2 regions of the Bacillus sp. ISL-75 genome follow, and region 1 is predicted to be linked to the other one. Evidence: riboswitches for the same ligand, from Rfam matches in the RefSeq annotation. Region 1 holds a riboswitch; the other holds the start of a gene.
What was found. A riboswitch is a leader RNA that binds a small molecule or an ion and turns the genes downstream of it on or off. The one in region 1 is predicted to bind FMN.
Positions count from the first base shown of each region.

Region 1 (6,526 bases):
TTTTTATTGTTCTTCATACCAAATATCCTCGATTAATAACCCTAGCGCTTTTGCGATACGATAAGCCACTGGTAATGAAGGAAGACGCTTTTTAGTTACAAGACTAGTCATTGTGGTGCTAGTGACTCCTGCTTTTTGACACAACCATTTTTGAGTTCTTCCTTCTTCCTCTAATATTTCTTTTAATCGACACTCCATATGTAAACTCCTTTACAAAAAAATATAAATGGACGTACATTATTATGAAAATAGGCGAATATCATTTATCAAATAACGAGTTACTAACTAGTTCGCAATTAATTATTAAAATCCTGCTAGTTATTAACTAGTTAATCAACACTTGCGAAGGAGACAACAACAGTGAGTATAAAAAGAATTCCTTTATGCTTAAATACTGAAGACCCAGAACAAAAAGAATTGTATGAATTTGTCTCATCTTTATCCAACGGAAAGAAAAGAAATTCAAGTGCATTTTTAAAATTGCTAGTGGATCGTGAGTACCAGAAGAAAAAAGATGGCTATTTAGAGGAAAAAAGAAAATTTGAACAGCAAAAAGAGACGCTAAAAGCGCCTCGTGTGGAAGTAATTAAAAGAGATATTAAGTATTTAACTAAGAACATTGACAAGGATTCCGATTGCGGCACCAATGGCTCCACCGATTAAAAATAACATATCAACAGCTCCTTAGATTGGTTTCTTCTATTATCAGCAAAATCAAAACGATTTATTCAGGAGGGAATGAAATGGCACGTACTGAGACAATTGATTTTAAGCAATTTGTGAAACAAGAAAAATACCCAGTGGGCGATTTACTCAAAATGCTCCAGGATAAAAACTTAATGAGAGTAGTATCCGTGGGAGGAGGTTTAATGGCTGTGATGGTTCCGAAATCAGCCTGGGCAGCTACAAAAGCATCAGCTGACCAAACTTTCGGAAATTTATGGGAAGCGGTTATGAATATTGTGGATTGGATTGTAGTCGGTGTGTTTGTGTTTGGTGGGGTAGCCTGGATGTTCGGACATCGACCAAAGGCACTGGAGCTATTGATAGGTGGTTCTGCCGGTTATATTTTGGCCCGTCATGCGATTGATATTCGGGACTTTCTAAAGAAGTTATAGGGAGTGATACTGATGAGTAAGTCGATTGCTTTTATAGAAAAGCTTTTGAAGATTGCCACAAAGACAGAAGATGTTGAGTTTTTTGTTCAATTGCTATTCGATTTGAAAAAAGGACGGTGACAGAGATGGGCACTAAAGCAATCATTATGTTATGTATCATTGGCTACCGGCTTTATTCTAAAAACAAACCGATTAAGCCTGTTAATTTCAACGCTTTTATCCGTAAAGGGGGTAAGGTGAATGAAATTTCAATTATCAAGTGATTATGGCGAGTTATCAGAAGTAAGAAATATGGTTCCCCATCATGGGATTGACCTGGCTATGCCAGAAGGAACGGATCTCCATACCGTTATGAATGGGGTTGTAGAGAAGGTAGTAGACTTGGGCACAAACAATTTAGGAAAAGGTGTCTTCATTCGAAACGAGGACGGTACACTTTCCATATATGGGCATATGTCTAACATCAAAGTGAAGATAGGCGAGCACTTACACGCTGGTGACTCCATTGGATTATCAGGAAACACGGGTAATTCAACCGGTGCTCATCTACATTATGGGATGAAAGATGCTGCCGGACAATGGGTGGATCCTACACCTGCTGCCGAACAGATTTCAAATATGCAAGGTAACGGGTTTCATTTCAGCGATGTGGGTCACTTCATTTTAGACAAATATAACTCTTTTGCTGATAAAGTCATCGGTGCCGAAATGCATGCAGCTGGCATCCCAACAAAAGAGACCTTTCAAGAAACGTTGCAACTTTGGCTCACCAATATAGGGCATACCTTAACGGACCTAATGCCCGAAATAGGAACAGGAATTACGATTGCTGCAGGTATTGCCATTATGTTCACTGGTAATTTTCCAAAGTATTTCACACGCTGGGGATTTGCGATGATGGGGGTGATCTCGTGGTTAATATTAGGGAAATAAAGTCCATTAAACTATCTGAGTATTTTGCTTATCAACAAAATAAAATGGTCACTTACCGAATCGTCCCTCACACGTCAGTGACCAATAACAGCAATTCAAAAATGTGGAGAGTCCTCCATAATATGTACGAAATTTATGATAAAATGCCATCGAGAATCAGCAGACAAGGATTCAAATATACGTATCGAGAAAAAGATACCGTTTGGTTTGACGTGATATTCAAACAGGAGAAAGATGAAAAACGCATTGAATTCTATGTTAGTACTACAGAAATATGGGTAAAAAAATTCCGTGAAATTCTTGGAAATTACATGAAAGTTACTGTCGAAGAAGTGGAAACAAAAGTATTGGAAATACCAAATAGTGATAAAGTTGTGCTCCAAGAGATTCGTCTTTCTAGGCATGATATATTTTCCCTCAGAGTAAATTCTACCGAACAAACTTCACCAATTGCCTCACTACTAACCGCACTAGATGATATTTCAATGGATGGAGACTTTGCAAGATTATCGATTTGTACAGAAACCTACGACCGAAAACAGTGGGCCCAGAACAGTCATTGGGCCAATGAAAAATTACAGAAGGGGGTAATTCCTGTTCGCTCCAGAATTACCTCCAGTAAATTTCAAAAAGCATTTAAGAAAGGTATAGGGACCTTTGCTAATGAAATTTATGACGTTCTAAACGATGTTATGAATGCTGTTGGCAATACCTTCTTCAAAAGCGACAAACCATTTGAGAAAAAGAAGATCATTGATAAGAAATCAGCTCTTATCGATGAGCTAAATTCAGGTAAGCTTAGCACTAAAACATTAGATAAGTTGAACGAGCCTGTATGGAAGACTTGGGTTCGAGTTGCAGCATATTCTGAAATGAAACTTCGGGCAGATCTCCAGGTAAATACGATTAGCAGCTCCTTCACAGAAATTGCGGGCGACAATGAATTATTACCTTATAAGGTACGCACAAAATGGAGGAGACGTGAAATCATTCAGGAGTTGAACACACTTCATTTATCTAAAACCACAAAAGCTGATGGAGACGTATCTTTATTATCCTGCGATGAGATCGCAAAGGTAGCCTTACAGATGCCTACTTCTATCATCCAGCAACGGTATGAAAATGAATTGTCTGTAAACAAAAAAGTGGAGACTGAAATCCCATCAATTTTTATCCACAAATTGTCCCCAGCTCATGTGAATATCAATGGTATTAAAGTAAGTATCGGAAGTAACAATATAAAACTGCTTTGTAAACCGTTAAAAATCAAAGCCCAGATGAGCAGCGGAATCTTAGTTGGTCATGCAGAATTAAAAGGCGAGGAAAAACCAATTCAAATTCCTCTCAATAATCCCGAGGAGACATATAAAGGGTACGTCGCCATGGGAGGTATGGGTAGTGGTAAAGATACCTTTATTCAAAATTTCGTGACAGAGGCTTCTTTAAATCACAATATTAGCTTTGTGGTGATTGACCAGGTGAATAAAGATGGATTACAAGGCATGGCAAACGGTATCCGAGATAGCCTTCCACCTGAAAGGATTATTGATATCGACTTATCAGATGAGAATTATTTACCACCACTAGATCTAACCGAGGTCATGGCTAAAATTGGCCGTAAAGGTGCAGATCGTTTTGCCAATGAGCTTATAGACTTTTTTGGAGATGTGGAATCGATGGGGCAAAGCCGGAAGATTTTAAGAGCCTTTGCCCAGGCATCGAACGGCAGCTTATACAATATTAAACGATTGCTGGAAGAAGAATCATTTAGAGAAGAAACAGCCAAACGATTACGGTTAGAAGGTAAGCCGAGGATCGCAGAAGAGATTGAAATTTATTTAAGCAAATATGAGTTAGTAGAAAAGAAAAATAACAAAGGGGAAATCACGTCGACCGAAATGAAATGCACGAAAGATGGCCAAAAGTCACTCGATGGAAAAGCGGGATCCATTCTGAATAGGCTAGATGAGTTTATGGGCGACTCCACTTTATTCGAAATATTTGCACAGCCCCCTAAAGCGGAAATGAACCTGGAGCAATGGATGAAGGAAGGCAAAGTTGTTATCTTTAGAGTGCCAGATCGGATTCTATCCACTGTTGCTGTACGGACTTTAGTACACTGGATTACCTTAAAAGTACTAATGACAAGGATGTTAATGACGGTAGAAGACCAAGGAAATGGTGCATTTATTGTTTATAACGAGCCTCAGACGTATCTCTCTGAAAATCCAGGTCTTGCTAAGCTGCTCTCGAGAATTGCCGTACAGGGTAGAAAGGAGCGTTTAGGGAGCATCTTTGCCTGCCATCATTTGGGTCAGTTAAAAGAGATATCGGAGGACTTAATTTCGGGCGGGGTGAATTGGCTGCTGTTTAAAAATGACAACGAAAATACCTTTAAAAAATTAGAGACTCAGCTGCAGCCGATCTCTATTGAATCTGCCTTAAATATCCCGAACACGAAAACCACGAGGCACGCGATCTGCGTCTTAAATTTTGGAGGAGAGCGCAAGCCAGCCTTTATGGTCCGAATGCTAAAACCGTCTTATGAAAGATACAAACCTTATGACAATTCATTTATCACTAAACATCACTCGAGGTTATACGGAAGGCATTTTGAAGAAATTGAAAGGATACTAGAAACAGCTTAATACAAGATTTACCGCATAAAATCCTTTTTTCAGCGCAAAATAGGGAGCTATTTTATTTGCATGTTTCGCTTTCCTAAAGTAATATAAACTTAATTGAATAATTAAACGACCGCATCGGTTAAGATACGGTCGCCTTCGGGGTCAGGTGAAATTCCTAACCGGCGGTGATGAAGCGATGCTTCTTAGTCCGTGACCCGGTTAACATATTATTGTTAAACGGTGGATCTGGTGAAACTCCAGAGCCGACAGTTAAAGTCTGGATGGGAGAAGGAAAAGACGGGATTAATTGTAGGGTGTAGTGTACCTATTTTTAACCCTTTATTTTCTATTGTCTTTTATAGGACCCTGAGGACTTATTGTCTTCAGGGTCTTTTTCATTTTAGGGTAAGAATTTAAGTGGAACCATAGTAAGGAGAAGGAAATTATGTTTACTGGAATTATTGAGGAAATTGGGGTAGTCGCGAACATCCAGCGGACTGGCGAGTCGTTTGTTTTAGCCATTGAGGCAAAAAAAATACTTAATGATGTTCACCTTGGCGACAGTATTGCGGTCAACGGGGTATGTCTTACGGTGACATCCTTTACGGGTAAGCTGTTTACGGTAGATGTTATGCCCGAAACGGTCAAAGCTTCAAGTTTAAATATGATAAAGCGAGGTTCCAAAGTAAATCTTGAGCGGGCGATGGCAGCAGGTGGAAGGTTTGGCGGCCATTTTGTCTCAGGACATATCGATGGAACAGGCATAATTAAAAGTAAACAGTCCTTCGAAAATGCCGTCTACTATGAGATTGAAGCAGAGCAGGATATATTAAAATATGTAATCTTAAGAGGGTCTATAACGGTAGATGGGACAAGTTTGACTGTTTTTGCGGTAACGGAAAATAGTTTTACACTATCGATCATCCCCCATACATTGTCGGAAACGATTTTGGGACTAAAGGGGTCAGGGGATATCGTTAATCTAGAATGCGATATGATTGGTAAATACGTTGGCCATTTTATCAATAACCTTTCAAGTGATACAGCGCAAAAGCGTAAGACAGGGATAACGGCACAATTTTTAGCAGACAATGGCTTTAATTAAATTTTGGTTGGAAAAGTCTAGTTTTAATTGGTATGTAATTTTGAAAGGAGAGATGTGGCGTGTTTAATACGATTGACGAAGCTCTTGCTGATTTAAAAGAAGGAAAGGTTGTTATTGCCTGCGATGATGAGAACAGGGAAAATGAAGGGGACTTTATTTCTCTTGCTGAAAAAGCAACGCCTGAGGTTATAAATCTTATGGCCACTCACGGAAGAGGTCTAATCTGTGTTCCTATTGACGAGGCATTAGCTCAAAAGCTCGACTTACATCCAATGGTTTCCAAGAACACGGATCCAAATCGAACAGCTTTTACCGTAAGCATTGACCATAAATTTTCTACCACGGGCATTTCTGCATTTGAACGTTCAGCAACGGTGTTGAGTATGGTTGACCCGGAATCAAAAGCATCTGATTTTTTAAGACCAGGGCATATGTTTCCATTAATTGCTAAAAAAGGCGGAGTCTTGAGCAGAACAGGGCATACAGAAGCAGCTGTAGACCTTGCAATTTTATGCGGTGCCAAGCCTGCTGGTGTCATTTGTGAAATCATGAATGACGATGGCACGATGGCACGTGTCCCACAGCTGCGCAAAATTGCTGATAAGCTAAACATTAAAATGATAACGATTAAAGATTTAGTAGAATACCGAAACAACAAGGAAAATTTAGTTAAGCGGGAAGTTTAAAACAAATTTAGGAGGCATACTCATGGGTAATATTTTTGAAGGAAATTTAGTTGGCTC
Region 1 is NZ_JAGGQX010000027.1:53,201-59,726, reverse strand. It holds gene J7E63_RS12660 (helix-turn-helix transcriptional regulator) at 4-198, opposite strand; gene J7E63_RS12655 (hypothetical protein) at 361-663, shown strand; gene J7E63_RS12650 (glycosyltransferase) at 744-1,118, shown strand; gene J7E63_RS12645 (M23 family metallopeptidase) at 1,359-2,051, shown strand; gene J7E63_RS12640 (ATP-binding protein) at 2,030-4,699, shown strand; FMN riboswitch at 4,827-4,975, shown strand; gene ribE (riboflavin synthase) at 5,124-5,783, shown strand; partial or broken gene ribB (3,4-dihydroxy-2-butanone-4-phosphate synthase) at 5,843-6,466, shown strand; gene ribH (6,7-dimethyl-8-ribityllumazine synthase) at 6,492-6,526, shown strand, end outside.

Region 2 (6,526 bases), on a different contig from region 1:
GCCATTTATATATTCGGGCAATGGTTTGTTTTCTAGAAGTGTTATTCCAGAGGTCGTTACATCGTATCGTTGTTCCCCTTTATTTATTAACCAATTTTTTTCTACCATTGATTGATATATTTCATCAAAGGAGTCCCTTGTTAATTGCTCATAAATCCCAAAAAATTTTTTTAATGAAAATAGGTGGGCGTCTTGGATAGTTTGTGATGATTTTTTTCCATTCAACAGGTGATAGACGGAGTAAATCGTCCGTTCCCTGTTTAATTGTTTTACACTATAAAGAATAATGGATTCAAGTTGCATCATACTAAGTCCCCCGCCGTTTTTCGTACATTATCGACAAAATATCCATTTTTCTTCTTTATTCTACCATGAAATAAAGTAGATTGTTGTCCAAAAATGTGTAAGAATTAGAAATTCAACTATATAATCTACAGGTATATGGGTATTTTTCTATTGAAAAGTTATCGATACAGTTTTACAATAGATATGAGTTATCCGTTTTCAATTTGATAATGGAAAATGTGTAAGAATAATTTTGTTTATATTACTGGGAGGTTTTTTTTCATGGCAAAGTACACAATTGTGGATAAGGAAACTTGCATTGCATGTGGGGCTTGCGGCGCAGCAGCACCAGATATTTATGATTATGATGATGAAGGCATTGCATTTGTAACTCTTGATGATAATGAAGGAATTGTTGAAATTCCAGATGTATTAATCGATGATATGATGGATGCTTTTGAAGGCTGTCCTACTGATTCCATTAAGGTAGCTGACGAAGCTTTTGATGGTAATCCAACTAAATTTGAATAATATTTAGGTAAAACAAATGTTAAGCTACTACCTCTCTCCTTTTTAAGGTGAGAGGTTTTAATTTTTTACAAAAAAACAACAGGAGGAATGGGTCCTTCCTGTTGTTTTTATTTATTAGACACTTTTAATTGTTGTGTTCTTATTAATCCATGCCTGCATCCGAATGAACAGAAGCATAAAGATGGATGACATCATAACACCTTTTATTAAGTTAAAAGGTAAGATAGCAGGGACTACCAAATTACGCATATCAGGGAATCCCATAAGAGCAGTATAAGCCGGTAAAATGAAGAAGTAATTTAACAAACTCATCATTACCGCCATTATAGCTGTCCCGGCGATTAACGCAAGTGTCATACCTTTTCTAGTTTTGAGTCTATTATATACGAAATATGTTGGCAGGATAAACACAATGCCAGCAGCAAAATTGGCTATATGGCCAACAGGAATTCCTGTAAAACTTCCTGTCTGAATATAATTAAGGACATTTTTAAAAAACTCAACTAATATTCCTGCAATTGGTCCAAAAATCAATGTGGCAATTAATGCTGGGATGTCGCTGAAATCGACAAACAAGAAATTTGGGAATAAAGGCAATGGAAATTGTATTAGCATTAACAGAAATGCAATACTGCTCAACATTCCAATTGACACATAAGCCCTTACATTCATTTTCCTCTGTTTCCTCATCTTCTTCATCTTCCTCTCTCCTTTTTTGATCCATCGCGTTTAGGAAGAGAGGTTCAGCAAACAGTCGAGACCTAAGTAAATAAAAACTCCCTCAAGAAAATATACTTGAGGGAGTTTACAAAGGCACGCTTAATAAACGTTCATTAAACATTAATTTTTTGAACGTTTGCAGAACCTCCATCTTCTCCCATCCAGACTATACTGTCGGCTTTGGAATCACACCAAATCCTGCCAAAACGGCTCGCGGGCTTATGAGTTTTACTCAAATACCGCCGATCGGGAATTTCACCCTGCCCCGAAGATAGATCGATATTTAATTATAAATATAATTATAATGCTTTCTGCATTTTTTGTTAAGTAAAAGGTTTACGTTTTAACGCTTTTGTAACTTTTAAAGCAGTTTCTACAAAAAAACCGCAGACACTTGAGTCCACGGGTTGTTTATTATCTCAATTTACATTTAATACTTGCTTAGGTTTAATAAGATCCGAGGACAGATGGTTAAGTTGTTTAATACGTGTTACCGTCATATTGCTTTTCCTCGAAATGGAGTACAATGTGTCGCCTTGTTTGACGATATATTGTTTTTTCCCTTTCTCTGTTTTGTCTTCCTTTTGAAGTTTTACATGGGAGCTTGCTTCTAATACATCGTCATTGATTCCAGCTATTCCACCCTGTACATTCTCGCCTGTGTCCGCTTTTCCTAAGAACTTTTCTGGATCCAATGCATATTTCTTATCATATCTCCACTCATGCTGGTGGGTTTCAAAATGAAGATGGGTCCCAGTAGCTTGTCCTGTTCTCCCCATTTTCCCTATTACGGTTCCCTGCTTAATACTTTGACCTTCTAATACAGTTCGCTTGTTTAAATGGGCATAGACAGTAACAAAATGACTTGGATGTTTTATAAATACTACATTTCCGTATGTATTCGAATAATAGGATTTAACTACTTGACCATCATCGACGGCAAGAACAGGTGTGTTCAATTTTCCAGCAATATCAATTCCCTTATGTTTACCCATTCTCGTTCCATATGTATCAGAAATAATACCGTCTGCAGGCCATATCCACCCATCCTTTATCTCTTTCTCATCCTTCATACTTGCTTCGGAATGTATTCCACCTAAAAATAACAAACTGACACATAGCGCCATAATTAGGGCAATAAGAACCCTTTTTATGTAGTCTCGCATTTTCTTCATTCAACCTCCTTAGTTCTTTTCCTCCTCCACACCATATGTTAGTTGTTTCACCTTTAGAACATATACCTTGGTGGAGAAGCGATTAGACATACTTGTTATAATTTGGAGATTATAGTTATTTTATTCATGATAAAAAAAATCAACCACAAGGGGTTGATAGAGAATAATTATTGAAGCGTCTGTAGATTTGGAGCACGCGGGACTTTGTTTTCCTTTGATAGGTCAAATGTTCCGATTTTTTTTATAGGCGAATTTTTTATAACGACTTTTTCTAAACCAAATTCTTTAGCTGTTAATAACAAGGACTCATAAGCGTTAATCGTAACTTGGTCTTCTCGTAGACTCGAATTTTCATCTATTGTAACAAGTAAAGTTTTTTCTTTAATGGATACATCCTTAATCGGCAGAGCTGGAAAAAGTGAACTTTTTAACCCTAATAAGGGCTGATCATTCTTCATTGCCTCCAAAGCCCTATTAATATCAGTATACGTCTCTATTGATGGAACTAAGTAGGGGATTTCACTATCTTTGGAAAAATAAAAAAAGAAGGCATGATTCTTCTTTTGGACGACTTCAATTTCCTCTTTCCTGCCAAGATTCCCTAGTTCAATTCCAGGCTCACCATTTGTTGAAAATCGGATTTTTTTTATGTTACTGTTCGAAGAAATATCTTTTTGTAATACATTCATAAAATTTGTTTCTGTTGTTGATCCTTGGCCGTACTGATGGGTTGACGGCACATCAACCAAAACAGCTTTATTTTTATTATCAAGCCTCAGCGTAGCATTAAGTGGATAAAATTCGCTTAAACCCCATTCTTCTTCCTTTAAACTCACCATGTTTTCATTAAATATAGTTAGCCATGATTTATCATTTGAATCATTTACTATAGTGGAAACTGGAACAAGTATTTGCGCTTGCGGATCTGGAATCCAATAAGTTAAGACCCTTCCATTGTCTACTTCATCATCATAGACCGCTGTTTTCAAAAGTTCATTATTCTCAGCTGCTGAAAAGGTCTTTGCTTTTAAATTGTCATCTTCTTTTTTCAAAGCACTGGAGGAATCCTCATCCGCTGTTTGCATTTCCTGCCCAGATGAAGCATTTTTTTGACTTGCTTTATCCTCTGAGTATTGGGTTCCGACCATTAATTTAGGAACTAAGATGAAGAAAATGAGCAATGCACATGCAGTAGCGAGGCCAGGCAGGAGCCATTGTTTTATTTTTGTCTTTTTTATAGAAAGATTCTGATAAATGTCACGAGGATTGCGATCATCTTGTATTTTGGGCATTTGCCTTAATAGTTCTTCGAGCTGCTTATCGCTCCACTCTGACTTTTTCACTTGCCGCTCCCTCCTTCTGATAAGACATTTCCATATGTTTCTTCAATACCTTTAACGAACGGTGCTGTGTCGTTTTCACCTTGCTTTCTGTCCATCCTAATGCTTGGGCTGTTTCAGCAATCGATAAATCTTGAATATATCGCAGAATAATAACTGCTCTTTGATCCATTGTGCAATATTCTAGACAGTTGTAAACCCACCTAATTTCTTCCTTTTGTACCGTGATTTCTTCTGGTATAGGATAACCATCTTTCAGCTGATCGGTGGACCAATCAAATTTTTCGAGTAAACGTTCTTTCCATCCCTTTTGTTTTCGGAAGAAGTCAATGGCTACATTTCTTGAAATCGAAAACAACCAGGTTTTCTCACTGCTTTTCCCTTCAAAACGGCGATAAGATTTAAAGACTCTTATATAGACTTCTTGGACAAGATCCTCGGCATGTTCTTTGTTCCTGACCATATAAAATAGAAATTGAAAAACGTCATGATGATATTTTTGGTATAGTTCATCGAAAACGGAGTCCATCAATTCCCCTCCCCGTTCATAATATTAGTCGATTTATATGTATAAAAAGTTTCACCTTATAAATATAGACTTTTTTGTGACAAAAAGGAAGGTATAAATTGGAATTCATTTCCTAAAAATTTGATACAAAAAACTCATCCGTTAAATGGATGAGCTCTTAGCTTTCTATTTTTATTGTTCCTCGTGAATCAAGAACAATCGGCAAAATACTTGTTCATTTTACTATTTTCGAGGCACTAAAAAGGAAAATGTCGTTCCTTGACCGAGTTTACTCTGAACAGAAATATGACCTCGATGTGCATCCATAATATTTTTAGCTATGGCTAGTCCAAGTCCTGTTCCTGCTCTTCCTCTCGTTCGAGCTTTATCAGCCTTATAAAACCGTTCAAACACAAAAGGTAAATCTTCTTCAGGAATACCCGACCCAGAATCTTTAACTCTAATCATTACGCCCTTATCTTCTGAAGTCACACTTAATTTAACAGAACCGCCTTTAGGTGTATGTCTTATGGCATTATCAATTAAATTTGTGAGTACCTGTTCGATTCGATCAGGATCAAAGGAAATGGAGGTGATTTCATTATCTATCTCTGCAATTAATCGAATTTCATTTTCTTTAGCTAATCCCTGGAACTTGTGGATAATTCGATTGATAAATGAAGAGATATTAGTTTCCTCCATTGTTAATTGAAGATGTCCGGCTTCCATTCGTGCTAAATCTAGCAATTCATTGACAAGCCGGCCCATACGTAAGGATTCATCATAAATGACCTTTGCCATTTCCTTTTTCTCTTCTTGGGATTCAGCAATATCATCAACGATTGCTTCACTATAGCCCTGCAACATCGATATTGGCGTTCTAAGCTCATGAGAAACGTTTGCAATAAAGTCTTGTCTCATTTTATCTAACTGTCTTTCCTCAGTCATATCCCTCAGAACGGCTACTGCACCGCGAATAAAACGGTTACTATATAATGGACTAACTAGGATGACCCAATGTCTGCCTTGGAATGAAATTTCACCCATTTGTTCTGTTTCAGTATCGACCGCTTTCTGAAATAGATCCATTACCTCTGGTGGAATGGCCTCGGAATTCGTACTAATTCCACCCATTTCATAATACCAATATTGAAAAAAGCGGTCTGCTGGAGGATTGGTGATTAGAATCGCCCCATCCCGATTAAAGGTAATAACACCATCTGCCATACTGCTTAGGATACTGGATAATTGCTCTTTTTCTTGGCTAAGTGCACTCATATTGAATTTTAATTGTCTTCCCATTTGATTAAATGCAGTTGCTAGTTCCCCAATTTCATCATGTGTAAGGATAGGTACTTTTGTATCGAATTTCCCTCTAGCCACTTCAAAGGCTGCTTCTCTCATCTTTCTTAAGGGAGCTGCAATTCTTGTGGACAAAAAGAAGGCAAAAATAGTTGTAAGGATAATAGCTACACCCGCAACAAGTAAAATAAATTTAGTTGTTTCATGGGTTGTTTCTTGCATTACTTCTAATGATTGATAAATAAAAACGGCACTTTTTTCTTCCCCAGGCAAATGCAAAGGTACACCAATAATTGAATACTTAGCATCCTTTTTATCTTCATTAAAGGAAAGCGTGGAAATCTTTTCAACAGTCCTATCTTTTTTTAATACTTGTGATAATTTCGGGTCATTTTTAATATCAGTAAAGGATAACCTATTTGAAAGATTCGTGTTTGGAGAGTAATAGACTTCACTCTCATTTTTAACAATTACTACATTGTTGACATTATCAATAATTTCCCAGGATATCTCTAATCCAAGTGGTAGTTTTTCATTAGGATGTTTTTCTAAAACATTTGCAATTTTCTCAGCTGTATTGGTCAAATCCTTTTTCATCTCAAGAGTATTGTAGTTTTGGAAAAATTCGAGAAGCATGATTGTTAAGATGAATAGCACAAAAGATA
Region 2 is NZ_JAGGQX010000011.1:86,003-92,528, forward strand. It holds gene J7E63_RS05085 (YpbB family protein) at 1-306, opposite strand, end outside; gene J7E63_RS05090 (ferredoxin) at 568-816, shown strand; gene J7E63_RS05095 (ECF transporter S component) at 931-1,515, opposite strand; FMN riboswitch at 1,682-1,813, opposite strand; gene J7E63_RS05100 (peptidoglycan DD-metalloendopeptidase family protein) at 1,956-2,711, opposite strand; gene J7E63_RS05105 (hypothetical protein) at 2,879-4,054, opposite strand; gene sigX (RNA polymerase sigma factor SigX) at 4,029-4,580, opposite strand; gene J7E63_RS05115 (ATP-binding protein) at 4,803-6,526, opposite strand, start outside.
Region 2: linked by a shared signal. The riboswitch ahead of J7E63_RS05095 (ECF transporter S component) and the one ahead of ribE (riboflavin synthase) in region 1 are both predicted to bind FMN.